2 regions of the Roseburia sp. AF20-18LB genome follow, and region 2 is predicted to be linked to the other one. Evidence: riboswitches for the same ligand, from Rfam matches in the RefSeq annotation. Region 2 holds a riboswitch; the other holds the start of a gene.
What was found. Region 2 has a riboswitch for ZMP and ZTP ahead of DWX65_RS08275 (IMP cyclohydrolase). Riboswitches for the same ligand answer to the same signal wherever they lie in the genome.
Positions count from the first base shown of each region.

Region 1: linked by a shared signal. The riboswitch ahead of pflB (formate C-acetyltransferase) and the one ahead of DWX65_RS08275 (IMP cyclohydrolase) in region 2 are both predicted to bind ZMP and ZTP.

Region 1 is NZ_QTWP01000004.1:195,991-207,813, forward strand. It holds gene DWX65_RS09900 (MerR family transcriptional regulator) at 1-665, shown strand, start outside; gene pflA (pyruvate formate-lyase-activating protein) at 712-1,446, opposite strand; gene pflB (formate C-acetyltransferase) at 1,593-3,845, opposite strand; ZMP/ZTP riboswitch at 4,023-4,102, opposite strand; gene DWX65_RS09915 (amino acid ABC transporter ATP-binding protein) at 4,186-4,926, opposite strand; gene DWX65_RS09920 (amino acid ABC transporter permease) at 4,916-5,602, opposite strand; gene DWX65_RS09925 (transporter substrate-binding domain-containing protein) at 5,623-6,420, opposite strand; gene DWX65_RS09930 (type II CAAX endopeptidase family protein) at 6,668-7,531, shown strand; gene DWX65_RS09935 (DEAD/DEAH box helicase family protein) at 7,528-10,299, opposite strand; gene DWX65_RS09940 (NUDIX domain-containing protein) at 10,296-10,928, opposite strand; partial or broken gene DWX65_RS09945 (bacteriohemerythrin) at 11,277-11,477, opposite strand; gene DWX65_RS09950 (HD domain-containing phosphohydrolase) at 11,464-11,823, opposite strand, start outside.
Region 2 is NZ_QTWP01000003.1:227,740-239,562, forward strand. It holds gene DWX65_RS08245 (YesL family protein) at 1-380, opposite strand, end outside; gene rpmF (50S ribosomal protein L32) at 497-676, opposite strand; gene DWX65_RS08255 (YceD family protein) at 681-1,205, opposite strand; gene DWX65_RS08260 (acetate kinase) at 1,277-2,467, opposite strand; gene DWX65_RS08265 (nucleotidyltransferase) at 2,695-3,954, shown strand; gene DWX65_RS08270 (phosphoribosylaminoimidazolecarboxamide formyltransferase) at 4,500-5,678, opposite strand; gene DWX65_RS08275 (IMP cyclohydrolase) at 5,719-6,432, opposite strand; ZMP/ZTP riboswitch at 6,567-6,647, opposite strand; gene DWX65_RS08285 (glycosyltransferase family protein) at 6,690-7,883, opposite strand; gene DWX65_RS08290 (PFL family protein) at 7,908-9,272, opposite strand; gene DWX65_RS08295 (ACT domain-containing protein) at 9,377-9,661, opposite strand; gene DWX65_RS08300 (MBL fold metallo-hydrolase) at 9,697-10,494, opposite strand; gene DWX65_RS08305 (cell division FtsA domain-containing protein) at 10,515-11,823, opposite strand, start outside.

The sequences.
Region 1 (11,823 bases), on a different contig from region 2:
TGGATGTGTTAGATGCCATTATCACGCTGCGGGAACTTGGCATGCCTCTGCCGGAAATTAAAGAATACATGGAACACCGAAGCCCGGAAAATTATGCCACACTTCTTACGAAAGAAAACGCTGTCATCGAACAGCAGATTCGTGCATTAAAAGAAAAGCAGAAGTGGATTCAAAGACAGCAGAAACGAATTAAAACCAGCCTGACTACAAATCCGGATATCATTGAAGAAGTCTCTCTGCCAGGATTTTATATTGCAGCACACCCTGTCAGTTCTTCCGATGATAAGACCATCTCCGTAAAAGTCAGTGAGCTTCTGAACTCCTATTATGAAAGCAAGGAAACTACCGGTTTTACGGTGCTTTATATCCAGATGGAACGTGACCTTGCCCGGGGTGCCCACAATCTTTATCACGAAGTATGCCTTGCCATGCAGACCCCTCCCAAGAAAATGCCTTACCGGATTCTTCCGGCTTCTAAATGTCTCGCCGCCTATCACCTGGGAGACTGGAATGATATTTCACTCGCTTATGACAGGCTGCGCAGCTACATGAAGCAGCACCAGATTACTTCATCCGATGGCAGATTCTATGAAGAAGAATTGATTAACGCTACCATGACGGATAAACGAAGTGAATATCTTACCCGCATTATCGTCAGAATCTAAAAAGCAGCATTACTTTTTTATTTTCCTGTAATGCTGCTTATCTATTTTACAGTGCCCCAAGAATCTCTTTTGCCCGGTCTATCTGCTCCTTTGTAGGCGGGTCTACGCCTTCTAACTGGTATGGAATTCCAAGTTCCTTCCATTTAAAGACGCCTAAGGTATGATATGGCAGCACTTCCACCCGTTCTACTGTCTTAAGGGTATCAAGAAAACTTCTTAAGCGGTAAAGCTCGTCCTCTTCTGTTGTAATACCCGGCACCAGCACATGGCGGATCCACATTGCTTTGCCATGGTCTGATAAATAAGCTGCCATTTCCAAAATATTCTGATTCGTCTGTCCGGTGAGTTTCCGGTGTGCCGCATCATCCATATGCTTAATGTCTAACATAAAGAGGTCTGTATATTTCATCAGCTCATCAAATTTACTTTTAAATGGTTCTTCCAAGGAAAATGGATTGCCAGAGGTATCGAGACAGGTATTTACCCCTTTTTCTTTTGCCAGCCGGAACAGTTCTGTCACGAAATCTATCTGTAAAAGAGCCTCTCCACCGCTTACGGTGATTCCGCCCTTTTCTTTCCAATAAGTTTTGTAGCGAAGTGCCTTTTTTAACACTTCTTCCGGTGTCATCAGCTCTCCGCCATCTTTCGCCCAGGTATCCGGGTTATGGCAGTACTGACATCTCATGTTACAGCCTTTTAAAAATACAATATATCTTACACCCGGCCCGTCTGCCGAGCCAAAGCTTTCTACGGAATGGATGCGTCCTTTTATTTCACTCATATTGCCTCCTATACACCAAAATACTTACGGCTGCTTAACAACCTACGATAAAAATGTGCAGGCTTTTTTCATTAAGCCTGCACATTCTGCTTTACCTGAATCGCGGAAAAATCGTATGTTCCCCGCAGTTCGGTTACTGTCTTAAATTACATACGCTCATGACAGGTACGGGCAATAACATCAAGCTGCTGCTCTTTTGTCAGGTCGATGAACTTAACTGCATAGCCGGATACACGGATTGTGAAGTTTGCATACTCTTCTTTCTCCGGATGCTCCATTGCATCAATAAGCTTTTCTTTGCCAAATACATTAACATTCAGATGATGAGCACCCTGGTCAAAGTATCCGTCCATTACATTTACAAGATTATCGATTCTTTCCTGCTCGTTGTTTCCAAGTGCGCCAGGATTGATGGTCTGTGTATTGGAAATACCATCCAATGCCCACTCATATGGAAGCTTGGTCAGAGAGTTTAAGGAAGCTAAAAGTCCGTTCTGCTCTGCACCGTAAGATGGGTTAGCTCCCGGTGAAAGCGGTTCGCCGGCTTTACGTCCATCCGGCATAGCTCCGGTTGCTTTACCATATACTACGTTAGAAGTAATGGTAAGGATAGAAGTTGTAGGCTCAGAATCACGATAAGTATGATGTTTCTTTAATTTATCCATGAAAGTCTTAAGCAGCCATACTCCGATTTCATCGGCACGGTCATCATCATTTCCGTATTTCGGGAAGTCTCCTTCGATTTCGAAGTCTTTTGCAAGTCCGTTCTCATCACGTACGACTTTTACTTTTGCATATTTGATTGCAGAAAGAGAATCGATAACATGTGAAAATCCTGCAATACCGGTTGCAAAGGTTCTCTTTAAGTCGGTATCCATCAGAGAAAGCTCTGCTGCTTCATAGTAATATTTATCATGCATATACTGAATCAGGTTCAGTGTATTTACATAGATGTCTACTAACCAGTCCATCATCTTGTCATATTTTGTCATTACTTCATCATAGTCAAGATATTCAGCTGTAATTGGTGCGTAGTTTGGTCCTACCTGCTCGCCTGATTTCTCATCAACACCACCGTTGATTGCGTAAAGCAGACATTTTGCAAGGTTTGCACGAGCGCCGAAGAACTGCATCTCTTTACCTGTCTGTGTAGCAGATACACAGCAGCAGATTGCGTAATCATCGCCCCATACCGGTTTCATTGCATCATCGTTCTCATACTGGATTGAGCTTGTTTCAATCGAGATACGTGCTGCATAATCACGGAAGGTCTGTGGCAGTCTGGATGAATAGAATACAGTAAGATTTGGTTCCGGTGCCGGTCCCATATTCTCTAAAGTATGAAGGAAACGGAAGTCTGTCCTGGTTACCATGGAACGTCCGTCTACACCTGTTCCTGCTACATCAAGGGTTGCCCATACAGGGTCACCGGAGAATAACTGGTTATAAGAAGGAATACGTGCGAATTTAACCATACGAAGTTTCATTGTGAAATGGTCAATCAGCTCCTGAGCCTGCTGCTCGGTAAGAATTCCCTTATCCATATCTCTCTTAATATAAATATCAAGGAAAGTAGAAACACGTCCTACTGACATTGCTGCACCGTTCTGTGTCTTGATTGCTGCAAGGTATCCGAAGTATAACCACTGAACAGCCTCTTTTGCATTGGTTGCAGGTCTTGAAATATCATATCCGTAAATCTCAGCCAGTTTCTTCATGTCTTCCAGACATTTAATCTGCTCTGCAATTTCTTCTCTTAAACGGATGACATCATCTGTCATCTGTCCGCATCCGCAGTTGGCTTTGTCCTTCTTCTTCTCAGCGATTAAGTAATCCAGTCCGTATAATGCTACACGACGGTAATCACCTACAATACGTCCACGACCGTAGGTATCCGGAAGACCTGTTAAAATCTTAGCATGACGAACCTTCATCATTTCCGGTGTATAAGCATCAAATACTGCTGTATTGTGTGTCTTATGATACTTGGTGAAAATTTCTTTTAATTTATCATTTACTTCATAACCGTAGGTCTCACATGCCTGAACAGCCATCTTGATTCCACCATATGGCATGAAAGCTCTCTTTAATGGTTTGTCAGTCTGAAGACCAACTACCTGCTCTAAATCTTTTAAGCTTTCATCGATATATCCCGGACCATAAGCTGTAATTCCGGTTACAACCTCTGTCTCCATATCAAGAACGCCGCCCTTGGCGCGCTCTTCTTTCTGTAATTTCTGAAGTGCATCCCATAGCTTGTTGGTTGCATCTGTCGGCTCAGCTAAAAAGCTCTCATCTCCATCATATGGAGTGTAGTTGTCCTGAATGAACTGACGAACATTGATTTCTTCTTTCCAGAGACGTCCTTCGAATCCATCCCACTCTTTCATTTCAATCATTACGATATCCTCCTAAAAATATACTCAGCATGAACACTGAATGGTTACTAATTAGAATTAGTCTTGTTTAACCTTAGTTAGTATATACTGACTGTCATTTTTTTGTCAATACGTTTTGATGTTCAAAAAATCATACAAAACATCATGTAAATACAAGAAAACGAGCCAGTCCTCCAGGTTCATCGCCCAGACGGTCGGCTCGTTTTCGTTATACTTCATGTGGTTTTTCCACTTATCCGTCAGTCATATAACGGTTTTATCATAGACTATTTCTTTTCTGATTGCAATAGCTTATGAAAACTTTTTATCAACTATTTTTACCATTTTATCTGTTCTTTTCCTACAATACTTTGGAAAGGAAGTCGCAAAGACGCGGATTCTGTGGATTGGCAAAGAATTCTGCCGGTGTATTCTCTTCCTGAATCTGTCCTTCATTGATAAACATGACACGGCTTGCCACTTCTCTTGCAAATCCCATCTCGTGTGTTACTACTACCATGGTCATGCCATCCTGTGCCAGTTCTTTCATAATCTCTAAGACTTCTCCTACCATTTCCGGATCCAGTGCGGAAGTCGGCTCGTCAAATAACATGACATCCGGATTCATTGCCAGTGCTCTTGCAATTGCAATACGCTGTTTCTGTCCACCGGAAAGCATTGCCGGATAGGTATCTGCTTTATCAGACAGTCCGACTCTCATCAAAAGCTCGTCCGCACGCTTAGATGCCTCTTCCTTATTCATAAGTCCGGTCTGAACCGGTGCCAGCATGATATTTCCTTTTACGGTATAATTTGGAAACAGATTGAACTGCTGGAATACCATTCCAATCTTCTGACGCATCTTGTTGATGTCTACGGATTTATCCGTGATATCTGTTCCTTCAAAAGTAATCACACCGGAAGTCGGCTCCTCTAAAAGATTTAAGGAACGTAAGAATGTAGATTTACCACAACCGGATGGTCCGATGATGGCTACTACCTCTCCCTGGGCGATTTCTGTGGAGATACCATTTAATACATTTACATTTCCAAAGGATTTACACAAATCCTTTACTTCAATCAATACCTTCTTATCGCTCATTTGTTCTCAACCTCGTTTCCAGTTTATGTACACCAGCCGTTAAAATCATAACGATTATCAGGTAGATAATTGCAACACCGAACAATGGTAAGAACGGGTCATAGGTCTGGCTACGGATGATATCGCCACCCTTTGTCAAATCCGGGATTGCAATATATCCACTGATGGAAGTCTCTTTCAGTAAGGTAATAAACTCATTTGCCAGTGCCGGAAGTACATTCTTAAATGCCTGTGGCAGAATAATCAGACGCATGGTCTGCGAATAATTCAGTCCGAGGCTTCGTCCAGCTTCAAACTGTCCTTCGTCTACAGACATGATTCCGGAACGTACAATCTCTGCCACATAGGCAGCCGAATTCAAACCAAAAGCGATTACAGCCACTGCAATCTTATTATCGAGTGCAACCAGAATAATATAGTACATAATCAAAAGCTGTACCATCGTAGGGGTTCCACGCCATATGGTAAGATACACTTTACATATAAAATTCAAAACATTTAATCCACCATGTTTATCATGGGTGGAACGGATAATTGCGACTAAAAATCCAACCACAATACCCAGAAGTACTGCAAGCACTGCAATAAGCAGTGTATTGCCAAGACCACGTAACAGATAAAGATATCTGTCTTTCTCTATAAAATCCTGTTGAAAGCTGCTTAAAAAATCGCTCAAGGTCTTTCCTCCTATACCGATTATTTATTTCTTACTACAATAACCTGGCTTGCTGTTGCATAAGTATCTGTAAAGTCAATGTTCTTAAGACGGTCTTCTGTTACAGTCATTCCTGCTGCACCAAAATCTGCTTTACCGGAAGATACTGCTGCGATGATTGCATCAAATTCCATATCTTCAATCTCTAAATCATAACCAAGCTTGTCACAGATTGCTTTTGCGATATCTGCATCGATACCAACTACGTTGTCACCATCATAATATTCGTATGGCTCAAACTGCGCATTGGTTGCCATGGTAAGTTTTCCGTTTGGATATTCTGTTCCCTCCGGAGTCTCATATGGATGCTCTCCTGTTTCATCACCAATATAGTTGCTGATGATAGTATCGATTGTTCCATCTGCTTTTAACTCTTCGATTGCTTTGTTGAATTTGTCTGTTAAATCTGTGTTATCTTTTGCGATACAGATTGCATATTCCTCTGCGTCAAAGGTATCATCTAAAATTTTCAAGTCATCATTCTTCTCAACAAATGCCTCTGCAGGCTGCTTGTCGATGATTACACAATCAATTTTACCGGTCTTTAATGCCTGAATTGCATCAGAACCTTTGTTGTAACGCTCTACGGTGCTTCCTTCGTCCTCATATGCTGTTGCATCGGCATCTCCGGTTGTTCCAAGCTGAACACCGATTTTCTTTCCCGGAAGGTCATCCTTGGAATTTACTGTGTTTGCAGCTACAGATGAGCCACATCCTACCATTGCTACTGTCATTGCTGCAGTTAATAAAAGTGCTGCAAATTTCTTCATGTTCTTCATATTTATTCCTCCTCTGATTATAATTATGTGAATTTATATTTCATACAACATCATAAAATATATCAACATAACGCCTAGTATAGCATGATTCCGCCTATTTCACAAGTACCCGGAGAGTATTTATCTGCATTTAAAAATACATTTTTCCATGTATTTTTAAACAGGCAGTACCTCAGTAGTTTGCATATTCGCTTCATAATTGTTATAATGTGCCAAGAAAAGTGATGATACTTGAGGAGGTTTTTTCATGAAGCGATTTGGCAGAATTATGTTCTGTTTTCTTCCGGCTCTGCTGGCATTTGGCCTGCAGCAGCTTATCTCCATTCCGGCAGTGGGGCTTGCCCTGCTGGGTGGTTTTTATACCAAAGGGGCAACTTCTATCGATGACTGTATGGATGCATTTTTAAATATTATTTCCACCGCCAATTTTAATGCCGGTGTCAGTGCAGCCTACGGTACTGTTGCCCTTGTGGTATTTGCCTACTGGTATTATAAAAAGTTCCGGCAGACAGAACCGGAAAATGTACGGAAACCATTTAATATTCCGGTTATCTTCGGCATTCTTATTACTGCAGTAGGATTACAGTATATTACCAATTACATTGTATCTTTTACTGCAGCCATTAACCCGCACTGGCTGGAATATTACAGTAACCTGGTAGAATCGGTGGGACTGGATGAGCCTTCCCCGATTCTGGTTCTCTATTCCGTTCTGATTGGACCTGTCTGTGAAGAACTGATTTTCCGTGGACTGACTTTGAAATATGCAAAAAGAGCAATGCCTTTCTGGGTTGCGAACTTCTTGCAGGCACTGCTCTTTGGTGTGTTCCATATGAATATGATTCAGGGTGTTTATGCCTTTGTGGTAGGAATTGTTCTTGGATTTATCTGCGAGAAAAGCCGCAGCATTTATCCTTCCATGCTTTTCCATATCCTCTTTAACATCTGGGGAACCTTCTCTCCGGACTGGTTTATGTATAAAGCAGATACCGTTCCGTTCTTCTTCCTGTGGTTCTTCGTTGGTACAGGATTACTGGTTGCAGGACTGTTCCTCTTTTTCTTTGGAGTAAATAAAAAGTATCCGAAAATTGAAAATTCTTATTATTCTTAATATCCTTTTGCAATTTTCTTTCCCTGCAAAAGGCTCTGGTTTTGATTTACAAAGGAGCGTGTCCGCTCTTTTAATAATAATTTTCGTCCTTCCGGGGTTCTTGTATATACCACATGGTATGGTCCAAGAGCCCTTTTCATATGTTTTTCAAAAATCAGGGCACGTTCCTTTTGTCTTCCGAATATTTCCGGGACACTGTAACACTCTCTTGATGTGCCAAAGATTTTTTCCCGGATAAGAAGATATCTTGGATTATCAATAACACCCCACAATTCTTCCATGCAGGCAGAATAGGTTGTCTTATCTCTGGTGGTTCCACCTTTAAGCCAGGTACCTACCACAAGTCCGTTAAAGGATTCTACTTCTGTCCTGCAATGGGCACCATCCTCTAATTCCCCGCATTCCCTCAATGCATCTAGCATTGCTTCGCTAAGCTGTTTCATCCGTCTTGCCGGGGTGCTGAATTTAAACAGACGTATCCCCTGATAGACAATTCCGGCAAATGCGGCTAACAGCGCAATTCCAAGTAACAGGAAAGCCGGATGATTACCAAGCTTCTGTGCCATCATTCTTCCACTCATTAAGAGCATTGCAAGTATTACCTGTATGATTTCTATGCAGACCGCATTAATAAAGATATATCCGGTTTCTATTTCTTTTGCTGCAATTTCATCTATCTGTTCTATTTCCATCTGATTTCGCACTTCCTGTAAGGACTGGTTCCATCGCAGCCTCAATGCATTTCTGTCCTTTGCACGCTCAAGCATCATGCGGTTTGCTTTATCTACCTCATATTTTGATGTTATCTTTGGAATGTCCAGCCGACCGATTCCGCTTTCGATTACATCTTCCCTGCAGGATACTCCTAAAAATGATTCAAACCGGCGTTCCAGCATTTCATAATCGCCCTCTGCATCGGTATTACTCTGCTGTCCCCGCTCTTTTGGAAAAATACAGGCAAGGTGCCAGATGTTTCCGGTCTTATCCGGCTGCTCTCTATCGGTACGGATTGCTCTTCCACGCATCTGGTTACTCAGCATAAAAGACCCTACATAAGTTGCCAGTATCAGGGAATTGATGCACGGTGCATCCCAGCCTTCTCCCAGCAATGACTTGGTTCCAATCAGTGTATGAATCTCTCCCTGGCGGAATAACTCCGTCACAACAGCTACGGTGTGGGTACTCTTTCCTTTTATCATAAGCTGTCCGTATCCGATATCTCCCAGTGGATTTAACGTTCCGCTGCAGCCATACTGTGCCAGCAATTCCGGCAGTTTTGCTTCCACTGCCATTGGAACGATTATCACTGTTCCGCTCAGTACACCCAGCCGGATTCCAGTCATGTTCTGCCGCCTTAAATATTCAAAAATCGGCACTGCACCAAGCTCTGTAACCAGTGTATCTTTACTTCCAATCTCCGGCAATTTGTCTTTCTTAATATAATCGCAGAGAACCAGAAGGCGTAAATCATTTCCCAGTGCCTCATACTCAGCCTGCACAATGGTATGGATGCTCTCCATCTTTCCCTGGCTTTTCATAAGTACCTTTTTTATGGCTTCATTATCCCGCAGTGCAACCTTGTTCCGGTAGATGGCTCCTGCCTCTTTTAATTCCTGCAGCAGGCTTTCCCGCTCTGCTTCCATCATGGTATAGGACTCTCTGTCCTCATAAAGAACACCCTGCAGTAACACTTCCATCCAGTGTGCATCCATTCCCGGCAGCTTTCCCTTTGTTCCGATGAGCTTCCTTAAATAACCGGAAAATGGAATCCCTTTTGCCTGGCAGTATACCAGCAGTGCTGTAAAATACTCCGGTTTATCTAAGAACCGCTCACTGTATTCTTCCGGATGCATAAGCCCCTGATGGGAAGATACGATTCTTCGCAATGTCTCATCTGCCATCATTTTCTGCACCTGCATCTGCATCCGCTTCTGATGTTCCCTGACATATGCTTCCTCTTCTCTTGTCGGCCAGTTAAAATAAACGTAGTCCTGATGCGGACAGAGGCTTCCTTCTTTTACCAGTTCCGGCGTAAAGATTTCTTCATCAATCGGTCCGCACATATCGATATAACGCTTCCACTGTGCCGGTGTGCTGTCATATGGCGGTGTTGCTGTCAATGCAATGATTTTCACATCCGGCAGCTTGTCTAAGAAAGTCTCCAGTGCCTTCCACCACTCACTACGAAGGTGATGTGCCTCATCCAGACAAATTGTTGTAATACCGGCTTCCTTTACTGCCTTAAAAATATCGAAATCCCGGTAGTCAACCTGCTCCGTTTCCTTCTCTCCATCTGCTTCTTCTGTCACTCCGCCGGCTGCCACTTTACTGTCTGCCGCATCTACTCCATCCACCGCTTCACTGGCTGCTGCATCTTCCTCTGCCGCTTCCCCGCTGTCCTCTTCCAGTGTGCCCTGCTCCCGCTTCATGGCACTGTACAATGCCTGATAAGTCGTTGCAGTCATCTGTTTCATCTGTTTCAAATTATTGGATAATATTTCCTGTGGATCTGCCTCTTCGGTTAAGAAGCCCTCCTGTATACGCATCAGCCATTGCTGGCGGATGGTAATGCTAGGTGAAAAAATAAGGCAGGGTGCTCCCAGCCTCCGAATCAGTTCTATTCCAAGTGTAGTCTTGCCGGAACCCGGCGCTGCCACAATATGTATCTTTCCATCCTTCAAATACTGCTGTGCATGTAAGAGTACTCTTTCCTGATAATCTCTCCACTTTCCCCGAAATTGCAGGATTCCCTCATATCCTGTGTTCATAAATTTCCCTCCATCAACATTTTAATAAATGCAGTATCGCGATATATCCACGGTTCCTTCGAAAATGGCTCATTTGCTTTTACAATCTCTTCCGGTGTCATCCATTCCAGATGATAGCCTTTTGCCTTCTCGCTTTCTGTCATATGCGGTTCTGTTGTTCTCTCCTTAACTGCACAGGCAAAGAAATAGGTGTGACAGTGATATATTTTATCTGTTTCAAATAAATCACGGCGTTTTTCTTCTATCTCGCCCAACAGCTGCATACTTCCCGGGCATAATATCAAGCCGCCCTCTTCTAATACTTCTCTGGAAAGTGCCGTTTCAAAATCTTCCTCACCATCCATGCCGCCGCCTAATATTTTGCAGTCCCCTGCCCTTCCGCGCTGGACTGCAATTTTTCCATTCTTTTCTATGATTGCCCGGACGCACTTTCTTTCAAATACTGGCATGCCATCCTCATAATCTTTTTTATCTAATACCAGAAGTATCTTACTTTCCGTCATTTTCGTTTCCTCGCTCTTGTCAAAGTTACCTAATCTGCCCACTGAAAACTGTTTACCATGGTCTCTGCTGTCCGTATAGGTACCTTCACCATTTACCTGGGCATCACTGCCCTGCACCTGCATCATAAGCTGTGAAAGAATAGTCCTTTGTATTAATTTCTCACCATAATATGTAATGTCGGTTGAAATCGCATTACTAATAGCTAGTATACCATAAACATACTGTTTTTGGGAAGAAATGTCCTATTTCATCCAATAAACAGCTATCTTGTCGCTTTCTACTCTCCAAAGTCATAGTAAGCAGTTGGTTTATCACCAAAGATACCTCCTCTTACTGCCAGCACAAAGTTTCGCTTAGCAAGCACTTGATGCGTTTCTTCTACGTATGCATATTGTCAAGTGTATGTGTCATATTTTATATTCAAAATAAAAAAGGCTGCTACTCTCTAAAAAATAACAACCTTTCTTACTATATCAGCCTTTTGGAATTTGACCATCGACATACAGAATGTGATTAACTAACCACTCTGTGAGATATTTTAAAATTCCCATAATCTGTTCATCTTGATCTTCTACCTCATCATTGTGATGTTCCATAAATTCATCAAGTTTATGTATAAATTCCTGATGTTGAACTTTCTGTGTAAATATCTTCTTATAATTAATAGATTCCACCAAAACATTTCCTAATTTTCCTGGAAATATCAGAATCAACAAAACCTTTCTTCGCCATGTCATCGAGCATCTCACACGTTTTTTCGTGCGATAAACCTTTCTTATATGGTCTGTCCTCGGTTAATGCCTGATAAATATCAATACATGCCATAATACGTTCCGGCTCATTTAATTCAGCTGCGGTTTTTCCAAAAGGATACCCTTTTCCATTTAATTTTTCATGATGGAAAGCTGCCCAGTCTCGTATTTCTTCAAAATCATTAACCTCTGATAATATAAGGTATGTATAGCCAGCATGATTCTTCATTTTTGAAAATTCATCTTCCGTAAGCTTATCCGGTTTTTC
Region 2 (11,823 bases):
ACATATAACCAGATTGCAATCTCAAATACCAGCATAACAACGAAAATCACAAAAGCCTTGCCCCACGCTGCTCCGGCTTTCATAAACTGGAACATGATAAACCAGTCTGCTCCCATAACAAGACCAATCAGTAAGAAAATCAGCCAGATTACGGTTGCCTGTTTAAAATTAGAACGGAAGGATGACCAGAACTCTTTCCAGATATATCCTCTGCCATGGCGGATTACTTTATTCACTGCATAATAAAGTGCAGTGCAGGATGCTCCAATGGTAAAAACCGGAATACATGCCATGAACCAGATTAAACTCAGGCAGAATATGTTAATCACTTTATCAAATGCACTAAAGAGCTTATTATTATAATTAAAAATATTGCTCATACCTTCTCCTTTTCTATGAATAGGCATTCGCAAAACCTGAATTGTTCTGCAAATGCCTATCTTTTTCATAAAGTAAAAAGGGAGTGTTTTTGCAAACACTCCCGGTCACTTCTTAATTAGTCCTGAGGAATAATTTCTTTCTTGTTGTATGAACCGCAGTTCTTACATACTCTGTGAGGCATCATCAAAGCGCCGCACTTACTGCATTTTACTAAACTTGGAGCAGTCATTTTCCAGTTTGCTCTTCTTTTATCTCTTCTTCCTTTGGAAGATTTGTTCTTTGGACAAATTGACATCTGGTTACACCTCCTTAAATTTATTGAAAATATCTTGAATTGCTGCCATTCTCGGGTCCAGCTCAGATTTCTCGCAGTCACAAGTCTTGACATTCAGATTCGTACCGCATTTCTTACAAATCCCCTTGCAATCCTCTCTGCACAGAACCTTCATTGGCCAGTTCACCAAGATTTCATCATAGACCATTTTATCAATATCAAGCTGAAATCCTTTCATGTAGTCTGCCTCATCCATCTCTTCTTCCGAAGCATCCGCATCTTCCAATGGGAACTTCTTATCGAATACAAGGTGGAAATCTGTTGGAACTTCTTCCAAGCAGCGGTCACATGGTATTGCTATCCTTACGTCCGTTTCTCCGTGAATCAGTAAATCCTTATTCTCTTCATTAACGATACGCAGCTCGAATGGCTTTTTCTCTATGAACGGAAACACACCTAACTTTGAATCAAAGGATGTCAATTCAATTACAGCCTCTTTCGTAAGCTCTTTATTTTCACATGAACATACATCGGTTAAATCTAATATCACGTTTGTCTCCTTTTCACACCTAAACAATTATACATAGCACTATAGCTTTTGTCAACAATATTTTTCCTTTTTTAGCCTACCAAAGCTACGGTTTCTCTTGCGATTGCAAGTTCCTCGTTGGTCGGGATAATGCATACGGTTACTTTGGAATCCGGAGTAGAAATAATCTTATCCTCTCCACGAACCATATTTGCTTCCTTATCCATGGTAATTCCAAGATATCCGAAGTATGCAAGAATCTTCTCACGGATGAAAGATGTATTCTCACCAATTCCTGCGGTAAATGCAATGGCATCTACTCCGTTCATTGCAGCCACATAAGCACCGATATATTTTGCTACACGGTAAGCAAATACTTCACATGCTGCAATTGCTCTTGGATTTCCTTCATGATAAGCAGCCTCGAGGTCACGGAAATCACTGGATACACCGGAAAGTCCCTCTACACCGGATTTCTTATTTAATACATCCATAATTCCGTCGATGTCAAGGTTTTCTTTCTTTGCAATGAATTCCATGATTGCCGGGTCAATGTCACCGGAACGTGTTCCCATTACAAGTCCCTCTAATGGAGTAAGTCCCATAGAGGTATCTACACATTTACCATCTAATACAGCACTGATGGATGCTCCATTTCCAAGGTGGGCAACAATCAGTCTGGAATTGTTATAATCAAGATTTAAGAACTCAGCCAGACGTTTGGATACGAAGCTGTGGCTTGTTCCGTGGAAACCGTAACGTCTTACCTTGTATTTCTCATAATATTCATATGGCAGACCATAAAGATAAGCCTTCTGCGGCATGGTCTGATGGAAAGCGGTATCAAACACACCTACCATTGGTACACCAGGCATAAGTTCCTGACATACACGAATACCAATTAAGTTTGCAGGGTTATGAAGTGGTGCAAGCTCATTACACTCTTCCACTTTTGCTAATACCTCTTCATTTAATACAACAGACTGGGCAAATTTCTCACCACCATGTACGACACGATGTCCTACTGCATCAATTTCAGAAAGACTCTTTACCGCACCTGTCTTTGGGTTTACCAGTGCATCCAGTACCATCTGGATACCTTCTTTATGGGTCGGCATTGGCGCTTCTGTTATCTCTTTATCATGGCCAGCAAGCTGGTATACTAATCTTCCATCAATTCCGATTCTTTCACAAAGTCCTTTAGCCAGTACAGCTTCTGTATCTGAATTAATAAGCTGATACTTCAAAGAAGAACTTCCACAGTTAATAACTAATACGTTCATCTGTTTTCTCCTCACTGCTATTTTTTTACGGTTCATTGTTACAAATCCGCATATGTATGTTTAGTATACGCCTATTTTAAATGGTGTTCAAGTACAGTGTCTGAAAAAATGCAAAGAAAAATATTTTTTTCGAAATTCTTCTTATGAATACTTTCCATAAGTAATTTGCCAAAAATATGGGAATAATGCTATGATAGAACTATATTATTTGTAACTTTGGAGGACTTATGCGCATCATAGGAATCATTGCAGAATACAATCCGTTTCATAACGGTCATGCTTACCAGATAGAAAAAATCCGTTCCCTGACCCAGGCTGACTTCGTTATCGCAGCCATGAGTGGAAATTTCGTCCAGCGGGGAGAACCGGCTCTTATTGACAAATATGCACGAACAGAAATGGCTTTAAGCTGCGGTGCTGACCTGGTAATTGAGCTGCCAGCCCTCTGGGCAACTGCTTCTGCCGAACTTTTTGCTTCTGCAGGTGTTGCACTCATGCGTAAATGTGGCTGTATAGACACCCTCTGCTTCGGTGCAGAAACAGACAATCTTTCTTTATTAAAAGAAGTTGCTTCCCTGCTCGTATCCGAACCAGCGAACTACAAAGAAGTTCTCTCTTCCTGTCTCAAAAAAGGAATGTCCTATCCTGCCGCAAGAAGTCAGGCGGTATGCAGCTATTTAAAAGAAGCCAACCCGCAAATCCCGGCCGATGAACTTGCCTGCCTTTTAAATGAGCCAAATAATATTCTTGCTATTGAATATTTAAAAGCGATTCAGGCTCAGAATGCCGCCATCACCCCTTATCTGATTCAGCGGACCGGAGACAGCTATCACGAAGCGGCACTTAACAGCAGTCTTTCCTCTGCCACTGCCATAAGAAAAGAGCTTCTTTCAAACGGCTGGAATGACATCACTGCATTAAATCCATATCTGCCGGAAGCTGCTTATTCTATTTTAAAAGAATATCTTAATCTTTATCCGCCGGTTTCTGCCAATGATTTTTCTGCTCCGCTCTCTTACCTTCTGTTACAGCAGAGTGAAGCACAACTGGCTTCCTATGGTGATTCCACTGAAGCAATTGCCCGCCGGATAAAAAATATGCAAAAACAGTTTCATTCCTTTGAGCAGTTCTGCCAGTTACTGAAAACAAAGGATATGACTTATACCAGAATCAGCCGGATTTTCACGCACCTTCTGCTTCAGATTACATCTGAAGATTATCGTTTGGGAAAATCTTTAGATTATATTCCTTATCTTCGTATCTTAGGATTCCGCAAAGACGCCTCCCGGCTCCTCACGATTTTAAGCAATTATGCGGATGTTCCGATGATTTCTAAGAGTGCCAACGCAGCCTCTATGCTATCTTCTGATGCTGCACGCCTTTTTGATCTGGATGTCTTTGCCGGAGAATTATATGAAAACATCCTGTCCGGAAAAACCGGGCAGGATGCCAGAAGCGAGTTTGTACGCAATATTGTAAGGGTGTGAATTTGCCGTGCCGTCTGATTCCACCATTTGGTTGGTGGGAAAATCAAAAGAGCGTTTGATAAGAACTAAGATTTTGATTGTAAAAGGACATCTTAGTTCTTTGGCAGTAAAATTTCAGCAGTTCTTAGCAGTTTGTTTTTCTTGAATGTAAACTGTCTTTCCGTTGCTTTGACTGGATGTCTGCACTGTCCGTCGGGTACGGATGCTCTATAAAGCCTGCAAGGGGCACTGGGAATTTCGGATAATACATCACATTATCTGGCAACCGGCGCAAATTCACATCCATGTTCAAATGCGCCTCGCTGGCACATCCCTGTGCCAGCGAGTCCTGTTGCCAGACGAAATTCCAAGTGCCCCTAACAGCCTTTATTATGCATCCGTACTTCGACGAACCGTACAGACATCTTGTCAAACATTGGAAAGACTGTTTTTATCTCAAAAAGAAAAACAAACTGCTTAGTAACTGCGGAATTTTATAGCAGGAACTAAATGTCCTTTCACAAAGCAAAATCTTATCTTCCAACTCCAATCCTCTTTTCCAGCTCTTAGTGGTGGAACAGACGGATTCCGGTAAAGCTCATCACCATACCATATTTGTTACAGGTTTCGATTACATGGTCATCACGGATAGATCCGCCCGGCTGTGCTACATACTGCACGCCACTTCTGTGGGCGCGTTCGATGTTATCTCCAAATGGGAAGAACGCATCAGAGCCAAGAGATACTCCGGTATTCTTATCTAACCATGCACGTTTTTCTTCTGCCGTAAATACAGCAGGTCTGGTCTTAAATATCTTCTCCCATTCGCCATCTGCAAGTACGTCCATATAATCCTCGCCAATGTATAGGTCGATTGCATTATCACGGTCAGCTCTGCGGATTTTATCTAAAAATGGCAGATTCAGTACCTGTGGAGACTGGCGTAACCACCAGTTATCTGCTTTGGAGCCTGCTAATCTGGTACAGTGGATACGGGACTGCTGTCCGGCACCAATACCGATTGCCTGTCCGTCTTTTACATAACATACGGAGTTAGACTGTGTATATTTTAAAGTAATCATGGAAATTGCCAGATCTCTCTTTGCTGATTCCGGCAGCTCTTTGTTTTCTGTTACAATATTGTCAAAGAAATGCTCGTCAATATTTAACTCATTTCTTCCCTGCTCAAAGGTAACGCCAAATACCTGTTTCCGCTCGATTGGGTCTGGAATATAGTCAGGATCAATTTCAATGACATTGTAATTGCCATTTTTCTTTGCTTTTAAAATTTCTAATGCGTCATCATCATAGCCCGGTGCAATGACTCCATCAGATACTTCTCTTTTAATTAAAAGTGCGGTTGCTTTATCACAAACATCAGAAAGAGAAATGAAATCTCCGAAAGAGGACATACGGTCAGCGCCTCTTGCTCTTGCATATGCATTAGCAATCGGTGTAAATTCTACATCCATGTCATCTACCCAGTAAATCTTACGCTCTACTTCAGAAAGTGGAAGTCCCACTGCTGCACCTGCCGGAGAAACATGTTTAAAAGAAGTGGCTGCCGGAAGTCCGGTTGCTTTCTTTAATTCTTTTACTAACTGCCAGCCATTGAATGCGTCTAAGAAGTTAATATAACCTGGTTTACCATTTAATACTTTGATTGGCAATTCGCCATTTTCCATGTAAATTCTGGATGGTTTCTGATTTGGGTTACAACCATATTTTAATTCTAATTCTTTCATTTTTATTTTCCTCTCTCGCACAAATCTTATTCACAAAATCCTATTTGTTCTTGTTTACAATGCGGCTTTCATATTTTCCGGTTTCAATATCAATATATCTTACAAATAAAGATACCTTGTTATCTGCATTCAGATTATTCCATACCAGCTCGGTAAATGCATCAATGTCACCTCCGATATCAACCAGTACCGGTTCGCCTTCAAAGCTTGGTAATGGATTTCCATCATTCATATAAGTATGAATGAAATGTCCTTCCCCAACTACCGGATTCTCATAAGCAAATGTATAACGGTTGCAGGCATCCGGATTACCATTGTTGCTCTTTAAAATAGACATTGCATAATTGTATTTTCCATCTTCTACATGCATGATTCCGGAAATACGCGGTGTATAGTTAGGTGCGTCCGGCTCAAATTCTCTGGTTCTTAATGCCTGTTCGAAGGTCTGCTGTTTATCCATCAGTTCATAAATGGTATCTGTCTGGTCTCCATTGGTTACAATGGTCTTATTACCCAGTACGCGAACCGGTGCATAAATAATAAGACTTGGGTCACTTAATTTTGCAGGGTCAAATGCCTGGGTACGGATTCCTTCTCCATCCTCAACAAATACACGGTTACGGCTGTTCTCGCTTCTTCCCATGATAAAATAAGCAGTTACCGCATACTTTCCATTCTTCGACTTTCCAATTACAATTCCTCTTCCCGGATAAGTAGTGCTTCCAAGTTCTTCTGCTAATGAAGTCATCTTCATTTTTGTTCCTCCTTCTTACGCTCCATGTAATTTTTAAAGTTGCTGCAGCTTTCGTCAAAGTCTCTTTCTCTTTCGAATTTTCCCTGTGACTTTTCCTGCTTGAATGCATAAAAAATACCGACACGTATCCCGAGCTTAACTGCCCAGACGGTCGGCTTCCTCAGGTCATACTTCATGTGGTTATTCCCACGGTTCCGTCAGTCATATGACCTGAATTTAGTAAAACATATTCCAAAACACTTGTCAAGGAATTCTTCCTATAAGAACTCTCTCAGACGTTCTGCACGGTTCGCCCAGGTATCTTCCTTAAGTGCCCGTTCATAAGAATATTCTATGATTTCTTTCATTTTCTTCGGATGCCCCAGCATGGATAATACCTGCTCCGGCAATGCATCCAGATGCTCTAACTCATAAAATGCCAGATCCTTTCCGTCACAGAAACGCTCCTTTAAATAAATGCTGCCATCTGTCAGGGATACTGCTTTATTTAACATGGCTGTAAAAATTCTGTCATGGGCTCCATCCTTAAACCACGGCATGGTATTCAATGCAATCTTGGTATTCCGGATGATTTTTACGCATTCGGCAGAATCAAGCTGCCTTCCGTTTAAAATAAGATTCTCCGGATGTTTTACCTTAAGATTCTCCCACCCTTTGCCAAAAACATGTACCCGTACTCCATTGTCTACCAATGTCCGCACCGTTTCTCCACGGAAATAAGTCCGGTTATACATATCCAAAAAAAGCATTCCTGCAAAGCATGCCATCAGCTCCCGCTCCGTTACTTCCGGAATCTCCCGGCGGACAAAATGCTCCATGGCAGAATCTAACGGCTCTGACGGATGCAGGCGGAGATAATTTAATATCTCATGATAGAAATCAATATATTCCTTCGTCTGGCTGGTAAAATGCTCTTCAATTGCCGGAAGATGCACATAGTTTGCGATAAAACCCACTTCATATTCCCGGTTCTCATATGGAATAAAATCTGTTGGGACTCGCTCTTCCCCATCCATCAGAAAATTCCCTGCCAATGGTAAAAAATGACAGGGAATCCCTTTATAAAACCGTTTCATATAAGAAATATGCTGGCGGTCGATACAGAACACAGTCAGATTCGGAATTGTCTCATCAAGCTGCTTATGATAATACAACGGATGGTCCACAAGAATACAATAGACCGGAATATTTCTGCTGGCAAAGACAGACTGAGACTCTGTCTCCAACAGGAACTCCTCTCCGCTTAATCCGATAAAGTTAAAGGTAATGACTGCGGTCTCGCCACTTTTTAAAAAGCGGCTTAATCGTTTTGTGTCAGCATATTCTGCCTGAATGTCAAAGAAGAAAATCTGATATCCCATCTTGCGAAATGACGCTGCCATCTCATGCGAAAAATAAGTTAATGTTTCTACGCCTCGTTCAAAAAACACAAGTTTACGGATATCACTCATTTTCTTTCTCCATTTCAAAAAATCCTAGTTCTTAAAGCTGTGAATTGGTGCAGGAATTCTTCCCCCACGGTTGATAAATGCATCACAGGAATACTGGTTTACCGGCATAATCGGTGCATAGCCGAATAATCCACCAAATTCTACAGTATCGCCTACTCCCTTTCCGATTACCGGAATCAGACGGGCTGCTGTAGTCTTCTGGTTAATCATTCCAAGTGCCATTTCATCTGCAATAATACCGGAAATGGTAGTTGCCTTGGTATCACCCGGAATTGCAATCATATCGAGACCTACGGAACATACACAGGTCATTGCTTCTAATTTCTCCAGTGTAATGGCATTTGCCTGTACTGCATTAATCATTCCCTGGTCTTCGCTGACCGGAATAAATGCACCACTTAAACCACCAACATAAGAAGATGCCATTACGCCGCCCTTCTTAACCTGGTCATTTAAAAGAGCAAGGGCTGCTGTCGTTCCCGGTGCACCTGCATATTCAAGACCAATTTCACAAAGAATATCTGCTACACTGTCTCCGATTGCAGGAGTTGGTGCCAGAGATAAATCTACAATACCAAATGGAATATTTAAAATTCTCGACGCTTCCTGTGCTACAAGCTGACCTACACGGGTTACTTTAAATGCAGTCTTCTTGATGGTCTCACATAATACTTCAAAGTTCTCTCCACGGACTTTTTCCAGTGCAGTCTTTACAACACCCGGTCCGCTGACACCAACATTGATTACCGCATCTGCCTCTGTTACGCCATGGAATGCGCCTGCCATAAACGGGTTGTCATCCGGCGCATTACAGAATACAACCAGTTTCATACAGTCTACAGAATCTCTGTCCTTAGACTGCTCTGCCACCTCTAAGAGAATCTCTCCCATTAATTTTACAGCATCCATGTTAATTCCGGTTTTTGTGGATGCAAGATTTACAGAACTGCAGACTCTTTCGGTACGGCAAAGTGCCATTGGAATAGAACGGATTAAAAGCTCATCTGCCTTTGTCATTCCCTTGGATACCAGTGCAGAATATCCACCAATCAGGTTTACTCCTACTGCTTTGGCTGCTGCATCCATAGTATCTGCGATGGTTGCAAAATCTTCCGGTGTCTTGCAGGCTGCCCCGCCAACCAGTGCAATTGGTGTAACGGAAATTCTTTTATTTACGATTGGGATTCCAAATTCCTGCTCAATCTGATTTCCTGCTGATACCAGATCCTTTGCCACTGTAGTAATTTTCTTATAAATGTTATCGTTTAACTTCTTTAAATCAGAATCAATACAATCCAAAAGACTGATTCCAATGGTAATGGTACGGACATCTAAGTTCTCATGCTCCACCATTTTATTGGTTTCGCTTACTTCCATTATATTAATCATTTTTTGTCTCCTATATTCTGCCTTTCTACGCAGCTCATTTCCTGTATTTTCATTGATACGCCTTAGTGACCTGCCAACAGCAGTTCCCTTTTATGTAAGTCGTATTAAATTCTGTGCATCATATCAAAGATTTCTTCTCTCTGACATTTGATGGTAACACCGATTTCCTCACCTAATTTTTCCAGTGCTGCAGAACACTCAGCAAATGGTGTTTTGGATGTATTTAAATCAACAATCATCATCATATTGAAGAATCCGTCAATGATAGTCTGTGAAATATCCAGTACATTGATATGCTGTTCTGATAAATAAGTACAAACTTTTGCGATAATTCCTACAGTATCTTTTCCTACTACAGTAATAATTGTCTTGCTCTGTGTCTTTTCCATTTTGTTCTCCTCTTATTTTTGCTTTCTTAATATTCTTAAATCCGGATAAGCTCAGACACTTCGTCCCGCTTTGCTACCTGGATTGGAAAATCATTTCCGTGGTACGGGTTCTCACCCTGTTCTACTTCCTGGCGCACTGTCTCATATGCCAGTTCTGCCAGATTATTTTCCTTGCTCAGATGCCCCAATACTACTTTTTTAAACTTATCATGCAGAAGCTGCCCTAAAAATTGTCCACTGCTCTCATTGGAAAGATGTCCTCTGTCCCCTAATATCCGCTGTTTCAGAGGATAAGGATAACTGCCCACCTGAAGCATACGCACATCATGATTTGCTTCTAACAATAATACATCTAAATCCTGCAGCTTGTCTATAAGATAATTGTCATATTTCCCCAAATCGGTAATGACCGCCATCTTTTTATCTGACTGTTTCATGATGTATGCCACCGGATTTGCGGCATCATGGGAAATGGATACCGGCTCCACCGTAATATCTCCAATCTGAAATTCCACTCCTGCTTCGATAGGATGAAACAATGTCTCATCTACTTTTCCCACACTGGAAATCCCTTTGACTGCCTCAATGGTCTCTGCCGTGGCATAGATTGGAATTCCATATTTTCTTGCTACCACGCCAAGACCGGAAATGTGATCTGAATGTTCGTGGGTCACAAGCAGTGCCTGCATTTCCGCGGTTTTCAAACCGATACTGTTTAATCCTGCTTCAATGCGCTTTCCACTGATTCCGGCATCAATCATCAGATGGCTGCTTTCTGTTCCTGCGTAGATACAGTTTCCACTGCTTCCACTTGCAATACTGCATAATTCCATTTTCTTATGTCTCTTTCTATTTAGTAATTCTCTTTCCAGTACACTTCAATTTTATCGCCATCCTGCAATACCTGTGTATACTGGGCATCCATGCCATTAATTAAAGTTACAATTGCTCTTCCATGGGATGCTGACAAATCAAAATCAATATAATCAAAAATATCCACAAATACATATTCTTCTTTGCCACTTAAAGTAATTTCCTGATTGTTTGCAATAATATGTAATTCTTTGCTTTCCGGCTCTGCCGGTTTCTGCACCGGTGCATCGGCTGCTGTTTCTGCTGCAGCATCTGTATTCGTTTCAACTGCCGGCTCTGCACCTGCCGTTTGAATGCCATCTGCTGCATTTTCATCCGCAGCATTTTCGCCTGTCACAGGTTCAGCTGCCACAGAAGCTTCTGTCTCATGAACTTCAGCTGCACTGTCTGTGCTTTCTTCTGTTGAAACTTCTTCTTCCAGTCCGGCATCAAATCTGTGGTCTGCCTGTCCATAGGAAATATGACGTTCACCGCTTTCATAGGCAGAAGCACTCCATTCGATTTCAAAGTTCTCATAGCAAAGGGAACCCATATCTGCCGGTTTTCCATTTAAGATAATTCCGGCTTCTTCATCAATCCGCACATCCATAAACTCTGCCAGCTGTCCAATGGTATAGAAGTTTCTGGTTTCGATTTCGTCCCCTTCCTGAATAACATAATTAGAAGGTTCAAGGCTTCCATTGACCTGAACAAATTTCGGGCAGGTAATATTGATGCCATTGACCTGGAAGGTAATGGTGGAGGATGTATATTCATCTAACTGTTCAATCGTAGATACGGCTTCTTTTCCAATGGTAGAGGCTTCTATGGTAATCTCGGAATTCGGAACCAGTGGTGTATTGATGCTGACTACTCTTCCGTCCACTTTAACAATGGCTGATTCTCCCGGTTCTCCACGGACGATTCTCGGCTTTCCATTTACGGTAAACTCCACTGCCTTGCCCCGTCTTGGGAACAGTGCTTCATTCGGGAAGCCCGCCTGCAATGCAGCGTCCACAATGGTAAGATGGCTGTTATCATAAAGCTTTAAGCGTTCTCCGTTAAACCGGACCATAATGAAATTATTCTTCTGGTCATAATAATTAAGACAGATTCCAATCGGTGTTACCAGTAATGGGTCTTTCTTAATCTCTTCCTGTGCAAAATGAACCTCTTTTAAAACTTCTTCTCCACGTAATGCTACACGCTCTCTTGGAATTTCAAGTTTGTCTGCAAGCATTTCCGTAAATCCATGGATTTTGCCGCCACCACCAACTACGAAGGCTGCACTGACCGATTTATCACCATTT